Regions from separate parts of the Lysinibacillus sp. NPDC098008 genome, predicted to be linked through region 2. Evidence: riboswitches for the same ligand, from Rfam matches in the RefSeq annotation. Region 2 holds a riboswitch; the other holds the start of a gene.
What was found. Region 2 has a riboswitch for preQ1 ahead of ACIQVU_RS12120 (QueT transporter family protein). Riboswitches for the same ligand answer to the same signal wherever they lie in the genome.

Region 1: another riboswitch for preQ1. It lies ahead of queF (preQ(1) synthase); the one in region 2 lies ahead of ACIQVU_RS12120 (QueT transporter family protein).

Annotation. Positions count from the first base shown of each region.
Region 1 covers NZ_JBIWBA010000010.1:63,706-71,921, forward strand. Annotated here, with positions in the region: gene ACIQVU_RS10770 (S66 peptidase family protein) at 1-461, shown strand, start outside; gene ACIQVU_RS10775 (glucosaminidase domain-containing protein) at 493-1,278, opposite strand; PreQ1 riboswitch class I at 1,534-1,580, shown strand; gene queF (preQ(1) synthase) at 1,671-2,171, shown strand; gene queC (7-cyano-7-deazaguanine synthase QueC) at 2,226-2,891, shown strand; gene ACIQVU_RS10790 (VUT family protein) at 2,888-3,421, shown strand; gene ACIQVU_RS10795 (AAA family ATPase) at 3,560-4,618, shown strand; gene ACIQVU_RS10800 (DUF2201 family putative metallopeptidase) at 4,622-6,421, shown strand; gene ACIQVU_RS10805 (ABC transporter ATP-binding protein) at 6,453-7,409, shown strand; gene ACIQVU_RS10810 (ABC transporter permease/substrate-binding protein) at 7,402-8,216, shown strand, end outside.
Region 2 covers NZ_JBIWBA010000013.1:18,295-26,510, forward strand. Annotated here, with positions in the region: gene ACIQVU_RS12100 (FtsW/RodA/SpoVE family cell cycle protein) at 1-133, opposite strand, end outside; gene ACIQVU_RS12105 (HAMP domain-containing methyl-accepting chemotaxis protein) at 374-2,044, shown strand; gene ACIQVU_RS12110 (L-threonine 3-dehydrogenase) at 2,377-3,330, shown strand; gene trpB (tryptophan synthase subunit beta) at 3,383-4,546, opposite strand; T-box leader at 4,603-4,801, opposite strand; gene ACIQVU_RS12120 (QueT transporter family protein) at 4,875-5,357, opposite strand; PreQ1 riboswitch class I at 5,365-5,409, opposite strand; gene ACIQVU_RS12125 (ABC transporter substrate-binding protein) at 5,725-6,744, shown strand; gene ACIQVU_RS12130 (ABC transporter permease) at 6,831-7,859, shown strand; gene ACIQVU_RS12135 (ABC transporter ATP-binding protein) at 7,852-8,216, shown strand, end outside.

The sequences.
Region 1 (8,216 bases), on a different contig from region 2:
CATTTAAGCAGCAAACGATGGCAGTGGAACATATAAATGTGGAGAATCCAGCAGCACAGCCAATGACTACGCTTGTAGGGGGCAGTGCAGCAGGTTTGCTTACAGGGGGCAATCTAACATTAGTAACCGCATCACTTGGCACACCCTATGAAATTGATACAAAGGGAAAAATTTTATTTTTAGAGGATATTGATGAGAGCCCCCAGCGCATTGATCGAATGCTTACCCAGTTAAAGCTGGCAGGAAAGCTTGATGAGGCAGCAGGAATTTTATTAGGTGCTTGGACAAATTGTGGCACACAGTCTTCGTTACAAACTATTTTCCAGGAAATATTAGTGCCGTTAAGCAAGCCTATTATTGCCAATATTGCCTGTGGGCATTGCCTACCAACGATGTCATTGCCCTTAGGCGGCATGGTTGTGATGGATGCCGATCAGCCGCAAATTCAACTAAAAAAATGAACTATTACGAAATGTAATAGTTCAGAAGACCTTAATAATGATAAATATTTAGCTGCTGTCCTGCCTCTAAACGATCTGAACGTAGCTGATTCCATTGTTTAATTGATGTGACTTTAACATTATGAACTTCTGCAATCTGCATTAAGGAGTCACCATCAGCGACCGTAATCGTTTTCTTATCTTTAACAGGGCTATCATATTGCTGGAGGTCGTATTTGGCAATAAGGGCATTTAATTTTTCGTTGTATGATGAATCAGTGGCATAGGAGCCTGTTAGAAATTTTGTTGCCTCTGTGTAGGATGTTGTATTGCTTTTAAAGACGCCAGCATAAAAATTTTCATTCCAAGAAACCCCATTTCGCATTAGCTTTACATAATCTTGCATGGATGCCTCATAGGAAGGGTATTTCCGAAATTCAGCCATCACAGTTGAGAGCTTGCCTGAACCATCATCTTCAACGGTTTCAAGTGTGACAGAGTTGTTTTGATAGTTGCCTTTCATACCAAAAAGATTATAGTTAGGAGCGGAGCCAAGCCCACTTTGACCATGCTGACTTTCCAAAATAGCTTGGGCTATCATCACGGACGCATATAAATCATTTTTAGCACCAAGGTCCCGTGCAGTTTCAGCAATTGTGCCAATAAACTCTTCCACACTTGGACGATCATCAATCACAACAGGCTCTTCGATTTCAGGCTGATTGAATAGCTGTGTGACCATAAAAAATGAAAGACAGATCACAACAACTGTAACGATAAATCCTTTAACAAATTTAACTACATATTTCATAGCACTGCTTGATGTTGAGCGTGACAACATCTCCCTCCCTTCTATTAAAAATTTAGCTATCTCTCATTATTGCAGAGAGTGAAAGAGAAATAAAGTGAAACTACCAATCGGGTTTTTACAGGCTGTTAATACGGGATAAAGGGATGTACGATAGAATTACTCTCATTATTAATAAAACGCTATAACGATGGATTGGTTCCTTTGCTAGTGACAGAGCAGGTGTGCATATTTTGTATTGACGTGTTTCCAAATAGTTGATAGAATTTCGTATGTAAAACTTTCATAACAGAGGTTCATAGCTTATACCCTCTATAAAAAACTATGCATAGGATCATTTTTCCTCTTACATATGATATAGAAAATAGCTGAGCCTCTTTTAAAAGTTTTGTTGTACACAACTTTGAAGGAGGCTTTTTTTGATGTCTAGTCGTACAGAACAAGAAGGTTTAGGAGATTTAACATTGTTAGGCAATCAGCAGGTGAAATATCCAATGCAATATGCGCCAGAAGTGTTGGAGGCTGTGGATAGCTTACATACAGAGCGTGATTATTTTGTGAAATTTAATTGCCCAGAATTTACAAGCTTATGCCCAATTACACAGCAGCCTGATTTTGCGACAATGTATATTTCCTATATTCCAGATAAAAAATTGGTGGAAAGCAAGTCGTTGAAGCTGTACTTATTTAGCTTCCGCAATCATGGCGATTTTCATGAGGATTGTGTGAATATTATTATGAACGATTTAATTCAGCTATTAGACCCTCGCTATATCGAGGTGTGGGGCAAATTTACGCCGCGTGGAGGCATTTCAATTGACCCGTGGTGCAACTATGGTCGTCCTGGGACAAAATATGAAAAAATTGCGGACCATCGCTTAATAAATCACGATTTATATCCAGAGAAAATTGATAATCGTTAAGATAAAGAGGTTTTTAGCAACCCTCTGAAAAAAACTAAGAAAAGAGGCTTTATGATGAAAAAGGAAAAAGCCATCGTTGTATTTAGCGGCGGGCAGGATAGCACAACTTGTTTATTTTGGGCATTGCAGCAATTTGGTGAAGTGGAGGCGGTGACATTTGATTACGGACAAAACCATCGTTTAGAAATTGACTGTGCCAAAAACATCGCACAACAGCTTGGTGTTAAGCACCATATTTTAGATATGTCATTATTAAATCAGCTTGCGGCTAGCGCATTAACACGTGAGGATATTAACATTGAGGAAGGACAAGATGGTGAGCTGCCATCAACCTTTGTACCGGGGCGCAATTTGCTATTTTTATCCTTCGCAGGTGTACTGGCAAGCCAAGTTGGAGCAAAGCATCTTGTGACGGGTGTTTGTGAAACCGATTTTAGCGGCTATCCTGATTGCCGAGATCAGTTTGTAAAAGCATTCAATGTAACGCTTAATTTAGCGATGGATGAGCCATTTGTTTTACATACGCCATTAATGTGGCTTGACAAAGCACAGGCGTGGGCATTAGCGGATGAGCTTGATGCATTCGACTTTGTGCGAGAGCAAACACTCACTTGCTATAACGGTGTTGTGGCAGATGGCTGTGGAGAATGTCCGGCATGTAAGCTGCGGCAAAACGGGCTACAAAGCTATTTAGCGACGAAAGCGGGGCAAGAAGCATGAGAATTTTTTGTTATTTAGCTTCGATTGTGATTGCTAATGTTGTGACAGCGCGTTTTGCACCGTTGGAAATGGGCATGTTTATCGTGCCGATAGGGACATTTTTTGTTGGAGCAACATTTATATTCCGTGACCTTGTACAAAATAAATATGGACGTAAAAAAACATATTTCTTTATTTTCATTGCATTATTTTTATCCGCTGCTGTATCGTTTTCCTTAGGTGATACATTGATGATTGTGGCAGCATCAGCGCTGTCGTTTATTATTTCTGAAACAGCAGATACTGAAATTTATACACGCTTGAAGCTTCCAATGGCTTGGCGTGTGCTTTACAGCGGTACTGTAGGAGGGCTGCTTGATTCAACGGTTTTCGTTATTGTTGGGCTAAGCCCACTTGGTGCGGGCTTTCTTCCGTGGGCAGCCGTACCTGCAGCAATTGTTGGACAAATCATCGTCAAAACAGCGCTGCAACTAGTTGGTGTATGGGTCATTGTCCAAGGACAGGCATTGCGTGAGAAACGACTGGCTTAAAAAGAGGATGTGTTCAGAGAGAAATTCTGACACATCCTTTTTCCTATTTAGTAAGAGCCAAGTCGGGCACAAGCATGGGTCCATAAAAAATGGTATTATGTACCTTTAAAGTGATCAACTATTGAAAGGAAGTTTGTATTGAATACAATTTTTAGCGTCACACAAAAACAATTATATGATTTTTTATTAAATGTAGCGCCTGTACGACCTGTTTTTATATGGGGAGCACCGGGTATTGGAAAATCAGCAATCGTTGAAAATTTTGCAAGTGAATTAGGCTTGCCATGTGTTTCTTTATTGGGCAGTCAGCTAGCGCCTGAGGATATTATTGGGGTTCCGCAAATTAAGGATGGCCATAGTGTTTTCTGTCCACCGAAAATGATTGCTCGAAATGAGCCTTATTGTCTTTTTTTAGATGAATTAAATGCTTGCTCACAGGAGGTACAAAAGGCATTTTATAGCTTGATTCATGAGCAAAGGATCGGTGAGTTTATTTTACCAGAGGGAACGATTGTCATTGGAGCGGGCAATCGAGCACAGGATAGTGCCATAGTCAAGCCAATGTCCTCTGCATTAATCAATCGCATGGTGCATGTGCAGCTAAGAGCCTCTCATCGAGATTGGCTAGAATGGGCTTATGCACATGAAATTCATCCATATGTGATTGAATATATTCAAATGCGTCCAGATCATTTATGGAGTGAGCCGCCAAAAACCGAGGAGCCCTTCTCCACACCACGCTCGTGGCATATGCTAAGCGATTGCCTCTATGCCTATGGGAAGAGCTTAGGAGAAACAGATATTGATATTTTAGCAAGTAGCTGTTTATCGCCACATACGGCAAGTCAGTTTAAAGCCTTTATCAAACAAATACAAAGCAAATATGATTTAGCAAAAATTATTAATGGTGAACTACGTTGGCCAGATCAGCCTGATGAAAGAGATTTATTGTATTTTATGGCACAATCCTTGCGTGCCCAGCTTATCAAGGAGCTGCCAAATGAACATACAACATTAAAGGCGAATCAACGACAGCTTGCCTTTCGTGCCAAGGATTTAATCAAGGACCTATCAGCCATTAGCTTAGAAATTGCACAAATGGTTGTAGCAGAGCAGAAGGGTGAGGCACTGCCTGCATGGTTTATGCTAGAGGTGATTAGAGATTTACCACGTTTGGTCGCTAAAAAGGATGGGTAATAGATGGCGAAAAAAAGGAAAGCTGCACAGCAGGAACATAAAAATAGTAAAAATATTGCGCTTGGACATGCCATTGTAGCTGAGCATCCACTATTTGCGGCGCTTTGTCATGCCGTTTATTTGCAATATGAAAGTATGCCGCAAAAAGATTGGGCTTACGTGACAAGCACAGGCATGATTAGTGTCAATCAGGATCAAAAAGGACAGCCAAATGAATGGGCCTATGTGATTGCCCATTGCTTATTGCATCTTGGCTTATCCCATCATCAGCCGAAAGAACAGCCTGAATTATGGAATATTGCCTGTGATTGCTATATTACAAAATTTTTAGCAGAGCTAAAATTTGGGCAAGCACCGAAGGAGATGAATGAGCCGCTTTTTGAATCCTTTAGCTCTGAGGAGAAATTATATGAAAAATTGCTGCGCGAAGGTGTACCAGAGCATTTAAAGGGCTATAGTACAATGCCAGGGCAAACAGATTTTATCACTACAGCACGAGGCAATGATTATTTTTACAGTGGTTATCGTAGTAATTATCCGATCCTATTTGCTGAGGGCTTATCAAAGGCTGTACAAAGCGCGATTCGTGTAGCAGGAGGTGTAGATAGCACACTAGCAGGCTCAATGATTATTACGCAGGCAGAGCGTGCAAGGGCTTGGTTTATGAGCTCCTATCCATTGTTTGGCGCACTAGCCGCAGATTTTACGATTATTGAAGACCCACTTATTTGTACACGAATGGATATTTCGGTTGCAGCGATTGCAGTTGATACAAAGGAAATTTACATTAATGCTTCTGTACCGATGACGGATGAGGAAATGAGGTTTCTGATCGCCCATGAATTGCTGCATGCTGGGCTTAGTCATACTACACGCAGACAAGGGCGTGATGCATATTTATGGAATGTTGCCTGTGATTATGTCATTAATGGCTGGCTTATGGATATGAAAATTGGGGAGATGCCAGCAATTGGGGGACTCTATGACCCTGCGTTAAAGGGCTTATCAGCGGAATCCATTTATGATCGAATTGTCACTGATATAAGAATGTATCGTAAGCTGCGAACGTTTCGAGGGCAGGGTACTGTGGATATAATGGAAACAAAGCCACCTGATTTCTGGGAAGGGCAAAGAGGAATGGATTTGGATGCATTTTATAGACGAGCGCTAAGTCAAGGGCTGAGCTATCATATGGCACAGGATAGGGGCTATTTGCCACAGGGGCTTGTGGAGGAAATTCGCAGTCTTGCACAGCCACCAATTGCATGGGATGTGGAATTAGCGCGCTGGTTTGATCGTATGTTTCAGCCGATTGACAAGGTGAGAACATATGCACGACCAAGCAGAAGACAAGCATCAACGCCTGATATTGCACGCCCAAGATGGATATATCAAAGCGGCGAGGCAGATGGACGTACATTTGCGGTCATTATTGATACATCAGGCTCAATGGATCGTTTACTGTTAGGCAAGGCACTTGGTACGATTGCCAGCTATAGTATAGCAAGAGATGTACCCCTTGTACGTGTTATTTTTTGTGATGCTGTTGCCTATGATGCGGGCTATATAGCGCCTGGGGAATTGCTGACAAAGGTCAAGGTAAGGGGAAGGGGCGGCACGGTATTACAGCCTGGTATCCAGCTAATTGAAGCGGCACAGGATTTCCCAAAGGACGGTCCTATTCTTATTATTACAGATGGGCAATGTGATCGCCTGACCATTAAACGGGCACATGCCTTTGTGCTACCACAAGGAGCTAAACTACCATTTGTACCAAAGGGCGAGGTCTTTAGAATGAAATAATGGCAGCGCATAGTGAGGAAGGAGCGCATCAATGATTAAATTTGACAATGTTTCTAAAAGCTATAGTCGTGATCATACGGCTGTTAAAGCATTGAATGTAGAAATTAACAAGGGCGAATTTTTTGTGATTATCGGTCCAAGCGGCTGTGGTAAAACGACTTTATTAAAGATGATTAACCGATTAATCCCTGTCACAGAGGGAACAATTTGGCTTCAGCAGCAAAAAATTAGCGATTACAATATTCATGAATTGCGCTGGCGCATTGGCTATGTTTTACAGCAAATCGCTCTTTTTCCGCATATGACGATTGCAGAAAATATTGCCATTGTGCCTGAATTAAAAAAATGGTCGAAGGCGGCAATTGACAAACGGGTGGATGAATTACTCGCAATGGTTGGGCTAGAGCCAGCTAGCTACCGCCAGCGCAAGCCAAAGGAGCTTTCTGGCGGTGAGCAGCAACGGGTTGGGGTTGTTCGTGCTTTAGCGGCTGACCCTGATATTATTTTAATGGATGAGCCCTTTAGTGCATTGGACCCGATTAGCCGTACAAAGCTACAGGATGATTTGCTGGAAATGCAGCGTACCATTCAAAAAACAATTGTCTTTGTGTCCCATGATATGCAGGAGGCACTTAAATTAGGGGATCGGCTTTGTTTGATGAAGGATGGCAAAATTGTGCAAATTGGCACACCTCACGAGATTATCCAAAATCCTGCCAATGACTTTGTGCGGCAATTTATAGGAATTAAAGACGATATGGCTAATATCTTTGATATCCAAGCAGTGATGCAGCCAATCGTTAGCTCACAGCCATTAAATGCTATGGTTTTGGCGGATGCTTCATTGGCAACCATTCTTGAACAGCTTGCACAGCATGATGAGTTAGCTGTGGAAAAGGATGGGGAACGTATTGGACGTATTACACGAGCATCTATGCTGCAATATTTAGCTAAGGATTATGGAGAAAGAGGTGCTGCTGATGACTAATTTACTAGAAGTGTTTGATGAACGTAAAGGTCAGCTAATGGCAGCATTGCTTGAGCATATAGAAATTTCCTTTATCGCGCTATTTTTTGCAGTGCTAATTGCCATTCCTCTAGGCATTTATTTAACCAATAAAAGGAAGATTGCTGAAAGTATTATTGGTATTAGTGCCGTCTTGCAAACAATTCCTTCGCTTGCCTTACTTGGTCTATTGATTCCGTTATTTGGCATTGGGAAGGTGCCTGCGATTATTGCGTTAGTTGCCTATGCGCTATTGCCTATTTTACGGAATACCTATACAGGTATTCAGGAGGTAGATCCATCGTTGAAGGAAGCGGCATTGGCAATGGGGATGAATATGCCCAAGCGTTTAGTAAAGGTTGAATTGCCGCTTGCGATGCCTGTTATTATGGCAGGTATTCGAACAGCGATGGTATTAATTGTAGGGACAGCTACGTTAGCCGCATTAATTGGTGCTGGTGGCTTAGGAGATATTATTTTGCTTGGCATTGATCGCAATAATACAGCGCTTATTTTATTAGGCGCTATACCAGCAGCCATTTTAGCACTTATTTTTGATGTATTGCTAAAAAAATTAGAGGCATTATCATTTAAACAAACAGTGACCACATTAAGTCTTATTAGTGTCGTCGCTCTTGCGATGATGTTTTTCCCGCTTCTGCAAGGAAAAAATGATGAACAACAGCTTGTGATTGCGGGCAAGCTTGGCGCTGAGCCTGAAATTTTGATTAATATGTATCAATTATTGATTGAGCAAGACACAGACTTAGAGGTGCAATTAAAGCCAGG
Region 2 (8,216 bases):
ATTGCTTTATGATAAAAGAGCTTGCGTATTGCTCAAAATTGGTACTGCTTGAATAGACAAAAAGGCAGCTAATACCACCAAGTAGAAGAAGCGCCGCAACTAAGCTTCCATCCAATCTTTTCAATTGCGTCAAATATAACACCTCCTATATACACTAATAGTATAAACGGTGGCAATGTGTGGAAGGTTGCGAATATTAGTAGCTGAATACCAATAAATTAAAAAATATGGCACTGCTTGATGTTAGAGTAAATGACCTAGATGATGGGTATAAGTTCTTAATTCTTTGCGTAGTCTTTACAAAAATATAACACTGGCTTTATATATCCAGACTATGATTAGTGGTGAGAGTTGGAGAAGGAGCCGAAAAATCATGCATTTGTTTCGTTTTATAAAGGTAAAGGACAAATTAGTGATACTGATGATTGTTTGTGTGTTATCGAATATTTTGATAGGTATATTTAGCGTTGATTATTTAAGGAAAATGTCATGGCATGCAAGTGAGAGCTATACACAAGGGCTTATTCCAATGGGATGGCTTAATGAGCTAGAGGAGTCACAGCGTCAATTAGATTGGATGGTCGATTCACAGGGGGCCTATCAAGAAGTGGTGGCTATTTTGAAAAATATGGATCAGCCTTTAGAGCGTTTAGCAAGCCAAGATATAGATAAAAAAATGAGCCATCAAATTAAAAAGTATAAATCTTTACTAGCACAGCAGGAAGAATTAATGAAAGACTATCAGCAACTTCATAAAGATGAGCATGAACAATTTTATACACAGTCATTTTTACCAATTAGTCAAGAGAGCCATACATTACTAGAAGAAACACAGAACTATTTAGTTCAACGAGCAAAAACACAACAACAAACATATCAAAGGGATGTGCAGTTTGGGTATTGGCTATTAGGTGGAGTATGTGTAACGGTCGCGCTACTAGTCATTATTATTGGTTTAATTGCAACAAAGGCTGTGAATGTACCAACACGTCAATTGAAGGCATTGTTAAAACGGGCTGAACAAGGCGATTTCACAGCAAATGCAAGCTATGTTGCCCATGATGAGCTTGGAGAAGTTGCAATGTCTTACAATCAAATGACAACAGAGGTAAAACGCTTGCTACATACAGTAACAGATAGTGCTTATGAAGTGGAGAAAATGACAGGGAAATTACAGGACTCCTCAGAGCAATCATCCACAACAACTATTAAGATAGCAAAGGATGTACAATCAATATCAGATTCTACAGCCGCCTCTACAAGCAAATTGGCATCTAATACAGCTTCTTTAGAGGAAGTTTTAAATGATGTTCAAGTTATTTTAGAGAAAGTTCAGGTGGTTGAAAGCTTTGCATACAAAACAGCTCAAGATGCAGAAAGCGGCACGGATATTGTACAAGCAAACTTAACGCAAATGCAGGTAATTAAGCAGGCAGTTGAAAAATCCAATACAGCTATATCGAATCTCGTTGAACGAGCCTCCTCGATTGATCAAATGATAGAAGTAATAGAAAAAATAACAGCGCAAACAAATTTATTAGCATTAAATGCATCTATTGAGGCTGCTAGAGCAGGGGAGCATGGCAAAGGCTTTGCAGTTGTAGCAAATGAAGTACGCAAGCTGGCAGAGCAAACAGTCCAGTCCACACAAACAATTACAGCCGTTGTACAAAACATTCATGTAGATTCAAATTATGCAGTGCAAATGATGGCAGGTGTGCTAGCAGCTACTGAAAAGGGGGTTGCTGTAACAGGACAAACAGCATCAAGCTTTGCGCAAATTTTAGAAAAAGTACATACAATTAAGCCTTATATAATGGAAGTATCTAGCACTGTTCAGGAGATTGCCCATCATACCAAAACGGTTAGTGAGGATGCGGTAATGCTAACATCATTATCCAATACAAATGCGCAGTCAACAAAGCATGTTGCTGCCTTAACAGCCGAGCAGTTAACAGCCCAGCAGCAATTCCATAATTATATTAAAGAACTGCGTAAAGTTTCAAAAGTATTACAACTAGCAGTAAAGCGATTTTCAATATAAACACTTAGGTGAAAAGAAATTTTCTTTGTAAAGAGCTGCAAAGAAGATTTCTTTTTTTCGTGCAAATTTTGTTAATAAAATATATATATTTGTCCTTTTGAAGTGTACAATTGTATTTTAGAGCTTTTTGTAGCACAAGATTTTTAAGTATTCATATACTAGATGATAAGGGATTGTGTGTTCTTTTTATAGATATTAATAATATAATGGTTGTATTTTCAAAACGAACACATTATAATTGATTTCAATAGAATTGTTATTAAATCAATGTTTATGGATATATTTTTGTGCTTGTGGAAAGTACATTTGTTCATATGTGGAGGTTTTGAGAAATGAAAAAAATTATGGTTACTGGAGCACTTGGTCAAATTGGTTCTGAACTTGTAGAAAAACTTCGTAGTATTTATGGAGAGGACAATGTGCTTGCTACAGATATTCGAAAGCTTGAATATACTAAGGGACCATTTGAAGTATTGGATGTGACAGATGGACAAAGAATGCATGATTTAGCAAAGGGCTTTGGTGCAGATACGATGATGCATCTAGCGGCATTATTATCCGCTACTGCTGAGCGTAATCCGTTATTAGCTTGGAACTTAAATATGGGTGGATTAATGAATGCTTTAGAGGTATCGCGCGAGCTAAATATGCAATTTTTCACGCCAAGCTCAATAGGTGCATTTGGTCCATCTACACCAAAGGAAAATACACCACAAGATACACTGCAACGACCAACAACAATGTATGGGGTCAATAAAGTAGCAGGTGAATTATTATGTGATTATTATTTTAATCGTTTTGGTGTAGATACACGCGGGGTACGCTTCCCTGGCTTAATTTCTTATGTAACACCTCCAGGTGGCGGGACAACGGATTATGCGGTAGAAATTTTCTATGAAGCCATTGAACAAGGTAAATATACATCTTATATTCAAGAGGGCACGTATATGGATATGATGTATATGCCAGATGCATTGCAGGCGATTGTAGATTTAATGGAGGCAGATGGCAGCAAATTAGTTCATCGCAATGCATTTAATATTACAGCGATGAGCTTTGAACCGTCACAGCTAGCTGCAGAAATTAAAAAGCATTTACCACATTTTACAATGGGGTATGATGTTGATCCAGTACGTCAAGCTATTGCAGATAGCTGGCCAAATTCTTTAAATATCGAAGCAGCTCAAAATGAGTGGAGCTTTAAAGCAGAGTATGATTTAGCTAGAATGACTGCAGATATGCTAGAAAAACTAAAAATTAAACTGCATAAAAAAGCCATTTCATAATTTGGATAAAAAAGAGCGATTTCCTTTAACGGGAAGTCGCTCTGTTCTATAGTTATTGATTTAACATATGGAAAACTTGCTCCACATCTTTATCGCCACGACCTGAAATATTAATAATAATACTTTCTTCAGAAGATAAAGTTGGGGCTAGTTTTAGTGCATGCGCTACAGCATGCGAGCTTTCAAGAGCAGGGATGATCCCCTCAACCTTTGAAAGCACCTGAAATGCCTCTAGCACTTCCTCATTCGAAACAGTAACATATTCAGCACGTCCAATTGTTTTTAAATGGCTATGCTCAGGTCCTGCACCTGGATAATCTAAGCCAGCAGCAATTGAATAGGTTGGTAGCGGATTACCTTCGCTATCCTGCAACACTAAGCATTTAAAGCCGTGCAGTGTACCTGGTGTTCCTTCATTTAATGTAGCCGCTTTATCTGGCTCTATACCGATAAGACGAACAGCTTCATCTGCAATATACTCAGCAAATGAACCAATTGCATTACTGCCACCGCCAACACAAGCAAGTACAGCTGTTGGTAGTTTACCTTCCTTTTCTAAAATTTGCTCGCGACTTTCCCGACTAATCACCGATTGGAAATGCTTCACCATTGAAGGGAAGGGATGTGGCCCAACCGCAGAGCCTAGTAAATAGAAGGTTGTCTTATAGTTTTCTACTAAATCTGCGAATGCTTCATCTACCGCATCTTTTAGTCGCCCTTGCCCTTTATCGACAGCCACAACCTTTGCACCAAGCAGCTCCATCCGAAACACATTTAACGCTTGACGTTTTGTATCCTCTAGCCCCATATAGATCGTGCAATCCATGCCAAACATAGCACAAGCTGTAGCTGTTGCTACACCGTGCTGACCAGCGCCTGTTTCGGCAATTACACGGTTTGCCCCCATACGCTTTGCTAATAAAATTTGTCCTAATACATTGTTGATTTTATGTGAGCCTGTATGATTTAGGTCTTCCCGCTTTAAATAAATTTTTGCGCCACCTAATTGCTTTGTTAAATTTTCTGCAAAATAAAGAGGGGATTTACGCCCTACATATTCGCGGAAATAATAATCTAGCTCTTGCTTAAAATCACTATCATCTTTAAATTTCTGGAAGTTCTCATCTAAAATATTTAAGACATGCTGAAGCTCCTCTGGTACAAAGCTTCCACCGAATTCACCAAAATATCCTGCCTTTTCTGTTACTGTACTCATCTTTACTCGACTCCTCTACACTTTTTTCCATAAAAAAAGTCACTCCAATCCCTTATTCAAAGGACGAGTAACCGTGGTGCCACCTTTATTCGCAATTTTTTGCGCGCTTTTACTCCGATAACGGGGAGTGATTCGGCCTTGCATTTAATAAGGCTGCTCTGAAGTCCATTCACAAGTTTGTACTACTGGTTTGCACCGTCCACCAGCTCTCTTAAAGTAACAATGCTTGCTACTATTCTTCTTCCTCGCATTTAGTTTAGAAAGAATTGTAGAGTATATTCAGAATAGTGTCAAGCCAAAAAAAGACGAATCTACAAAGACTCGTCTGTTAAATCAAATGTTCGAAATGAAGGCGTTTATTTAAAATATACATAATTGGGGCTCCAACGGCTAGCACAACAAACTCGCCTGCTGCAACAGTTAGCCAAGTCCAGAAGAATGGAAGCTCTAAAGCTAGATTCAGCTCAAAGGCAATAATAAACATTGTGCATGTAAATAACAATGTATTGATAATTAAACGTGCCCATATATTTTTAACAAATTTACAGATTACAATAAACAGTCCAAGTGTAATGATAGAATGACCAACACCAAAGACTAAATCGTAAACGCCAAGCGGTGAGAACAGATTGGAAATAAATACACCAATAATGATTCCTACGGCAAAGCGTGGATTAAAGGCTACTAAATGGTTAAAAATCTCTGATATGCGGAACTGTACCTCTGTAAAGCCAAACGGCGCAACAAGCATTGTGACAGCAATATATAATGCCGCAATAATACCACTTGCTGCTAAAAATTTTATCTTCATAATGCATTTCTCCTTAGTTTTTTTTCGTGGGAGGTTCTCGAACCACGGTGCTTTTACACAAACTAATATTTTAGTATAAATACCTATAGAAAGTCAAATATATGTTCTTTAATTATCTATTGTCGCAAAATTGTCATAAAAAATTTTTAGGAGATAAAAAAGGTCAACAATTATTAAAAATAGCGCAATTTAGCAGTTTAAAGCGACAAATTGATAAAAAAACTAAAATATTTTGTCAAATTTAAAAGTCAGAACATTCATAATGTTGTTGACGAAGCTTAGTAATTAACGATAATATAGCGATACATTCACACTTTGTTTAGATAAAGTGTGATAGATATTTGAGAGATAGTCGGGGGGATTATTTGTGAAAAGCAATATGAAAAAGTTTTCATTCCTATTGTTTGGATTAGTTTTACTATTAGCTGCATGTGGCAATGGTGGCTCTGGTTCATCTGATTCAAGTGGAGATGAAAAAAATAACGCAAGTGAAAGTGAGAAAGCAGCAGAAACAACATATAAAATCGGGATTACACAAATTGTAGAGCATCCATCATTAAATGCTGCAACAGAAGGTTTTAAAAAGGCGATTGATGATGCCGGCTTAAAGGTTGAGTATGATGCACAAATTGCACAAGGTGATAACAGCCTTAACTCTACTATTGCAAACAATTTAGTAGGAGCAGATGTTGATTTAATTTTTGCAAACTCTACACCTTCTGCTCAAGCAGCAGCAACAGCTACAAGTGATATTCCAATTATTTTTACATCTGTTACAGATGCTATTGGCGCAGAGCTAATTGAATCAATGGAGAAGCCAGGGAAAAATGTGACAGGTACAATTGATTTACATCCTGAAACAATTGCTAAAACAGTAGCATTCTTCAAAGAGCTTGGCGCGGAAAAAGTAGGTATGGTTTACAATGCTGGTGAACAAAACTCTGTTGCACAAGTAACGGAAGTGAAAAAGGTGATGGATGAGCAAGGCTTAACAGTAGAAGAAGCATCAGCAGCTACTTCAGCGGATGTTAAGCAGGCTACAGAATCGTTAATTGGTAAAGTAGATGCTTTCTATATTATTACAGATAACACAGTTGTTTCTGCTTTAGAATCTGTTATTGATGTTGCTAATACAAATAAATTACCGCTGATTGTAGGAGAATTAGACTCTGTTGCACGTGGTGGCTTAGCTGCTTATGGCTTTGAATATTTCGATATTGGCTATGAAGCAGGACAAATGGCTGTGAAAATTTTGAAGGGTGAAGCAACACCTGCTGATACACCTGCACAATATCCACAAAACTTAAAGCTATTAATTAATAAAAAAGTAGCGGATGACCTAGGTATCGAAATTCAAGATTCTTGGGGTGCGGAAATTTTAGAATAAGTAAAAAGCAAAGCGGAGGAAACTTCTCCGCTTTATCTTCATTTAACAACAGGATGAATACAAGAAATTTAGGAGATGATTCAACAATGTTTTTAGCATTATTTGGCGCAGTGGAGCAAGGAATCATCTATGCAATTATGGCACTTGGTGTATATTTAACGTTTCGAGTGTTAGATTTTCCAGACTTAACCGTTGATGGAAGCTTTGTAACAGGGGCGGCTACAGCAGCAACAATGGTTCTGCTTGGCTACCATCCCGTCTTAGCAACTTTGGTGGCAATTGTTGCTGGATTTATTGCTGGATGTATGACAGGAATTCTTCACACAAAAGGGAAGATTAACCCGCTATTATCAGGGATTTTAATGATGATTGCTTTATATTCTATTAACCTACGAATTATGGGGTTAACTGCAGAAAATACGATAGGTCGTCCGAATATTCCATTGTTAAATTCAGAAACAATATTTTCTAAGTTTCAAGCATTTTGGAGTAACTTAGGCATCGACACTGCTCTTAATAATTTATTAACAAGCATTGGTCTTCAAAAAGTACCAGCTACATGGAGCGTAATGATCATCGTATTACTCATTACAATTGTTATTAAGTTATTAGCAGATTGGTTCTTAAAAACAGAGGTCGGGCTAGCTATCCGAGCAACTGGTGATAATAAGCGAATGATTCGCAGCTTCTCAGCAAATACAGATACACTTATTATTTTAGGGCTAGGACTTTCCAATGCACTTGTCGCATTTTCTGGAGCTTTAATCGCACAATATTCAAAGTTCTCAGATGTTAGTATGGGGATTGGTATGATTGTTATTGGTCTTGCATCTGTTATTATTGGGGAAGCTATTTTTGGCACAAAGACAATTATCCGCACAACGTTTGCTGTAATTGCAGGTGCTATTATTTACCGTATTATTTTAGCACTAGCATTGCGTGTAGATTTCCTTGATTCAGGAGATATGAAGTTAATTACAGCGATTATCGTTATTTTAGCGCTTATTTTACCGCAGTTTATTAATAAGGGCAAAGAGCGTAAGCGGAAAGCTAAACGTGCGGCAGAGCTTGCACAGGTTAAGGCAGTAGAGCAGGGAGGGAAAGGCCTTGCTTAAATTACATGGCATTAATAAAGTTTTTAACGAAGGAACACCTGATGAAAAAATTGCACTTGCAGAGATTAATCTACATTTACAGCCAGGTGATTTTGTCACAATTATTGGTAGTAATGGTGCAGGGAAATCAACAATGATGAATATGATTTCAGGAGCCTTAACACCTGATTTTGGTACAGTATCCATTGATGGCAATGATGTAACAGGTTTACCTGAATATAAGCGCTCGCAATATATTGGTCGTGTCTTTCAAGACCCAATGGCAGGTACAGCACCGACGATGACGATTGAGGAGAATTTAGCACTGGCATACTCTCGCAATAAGAATAGAGGAATACGTAGAGGTGTAGATAAAAA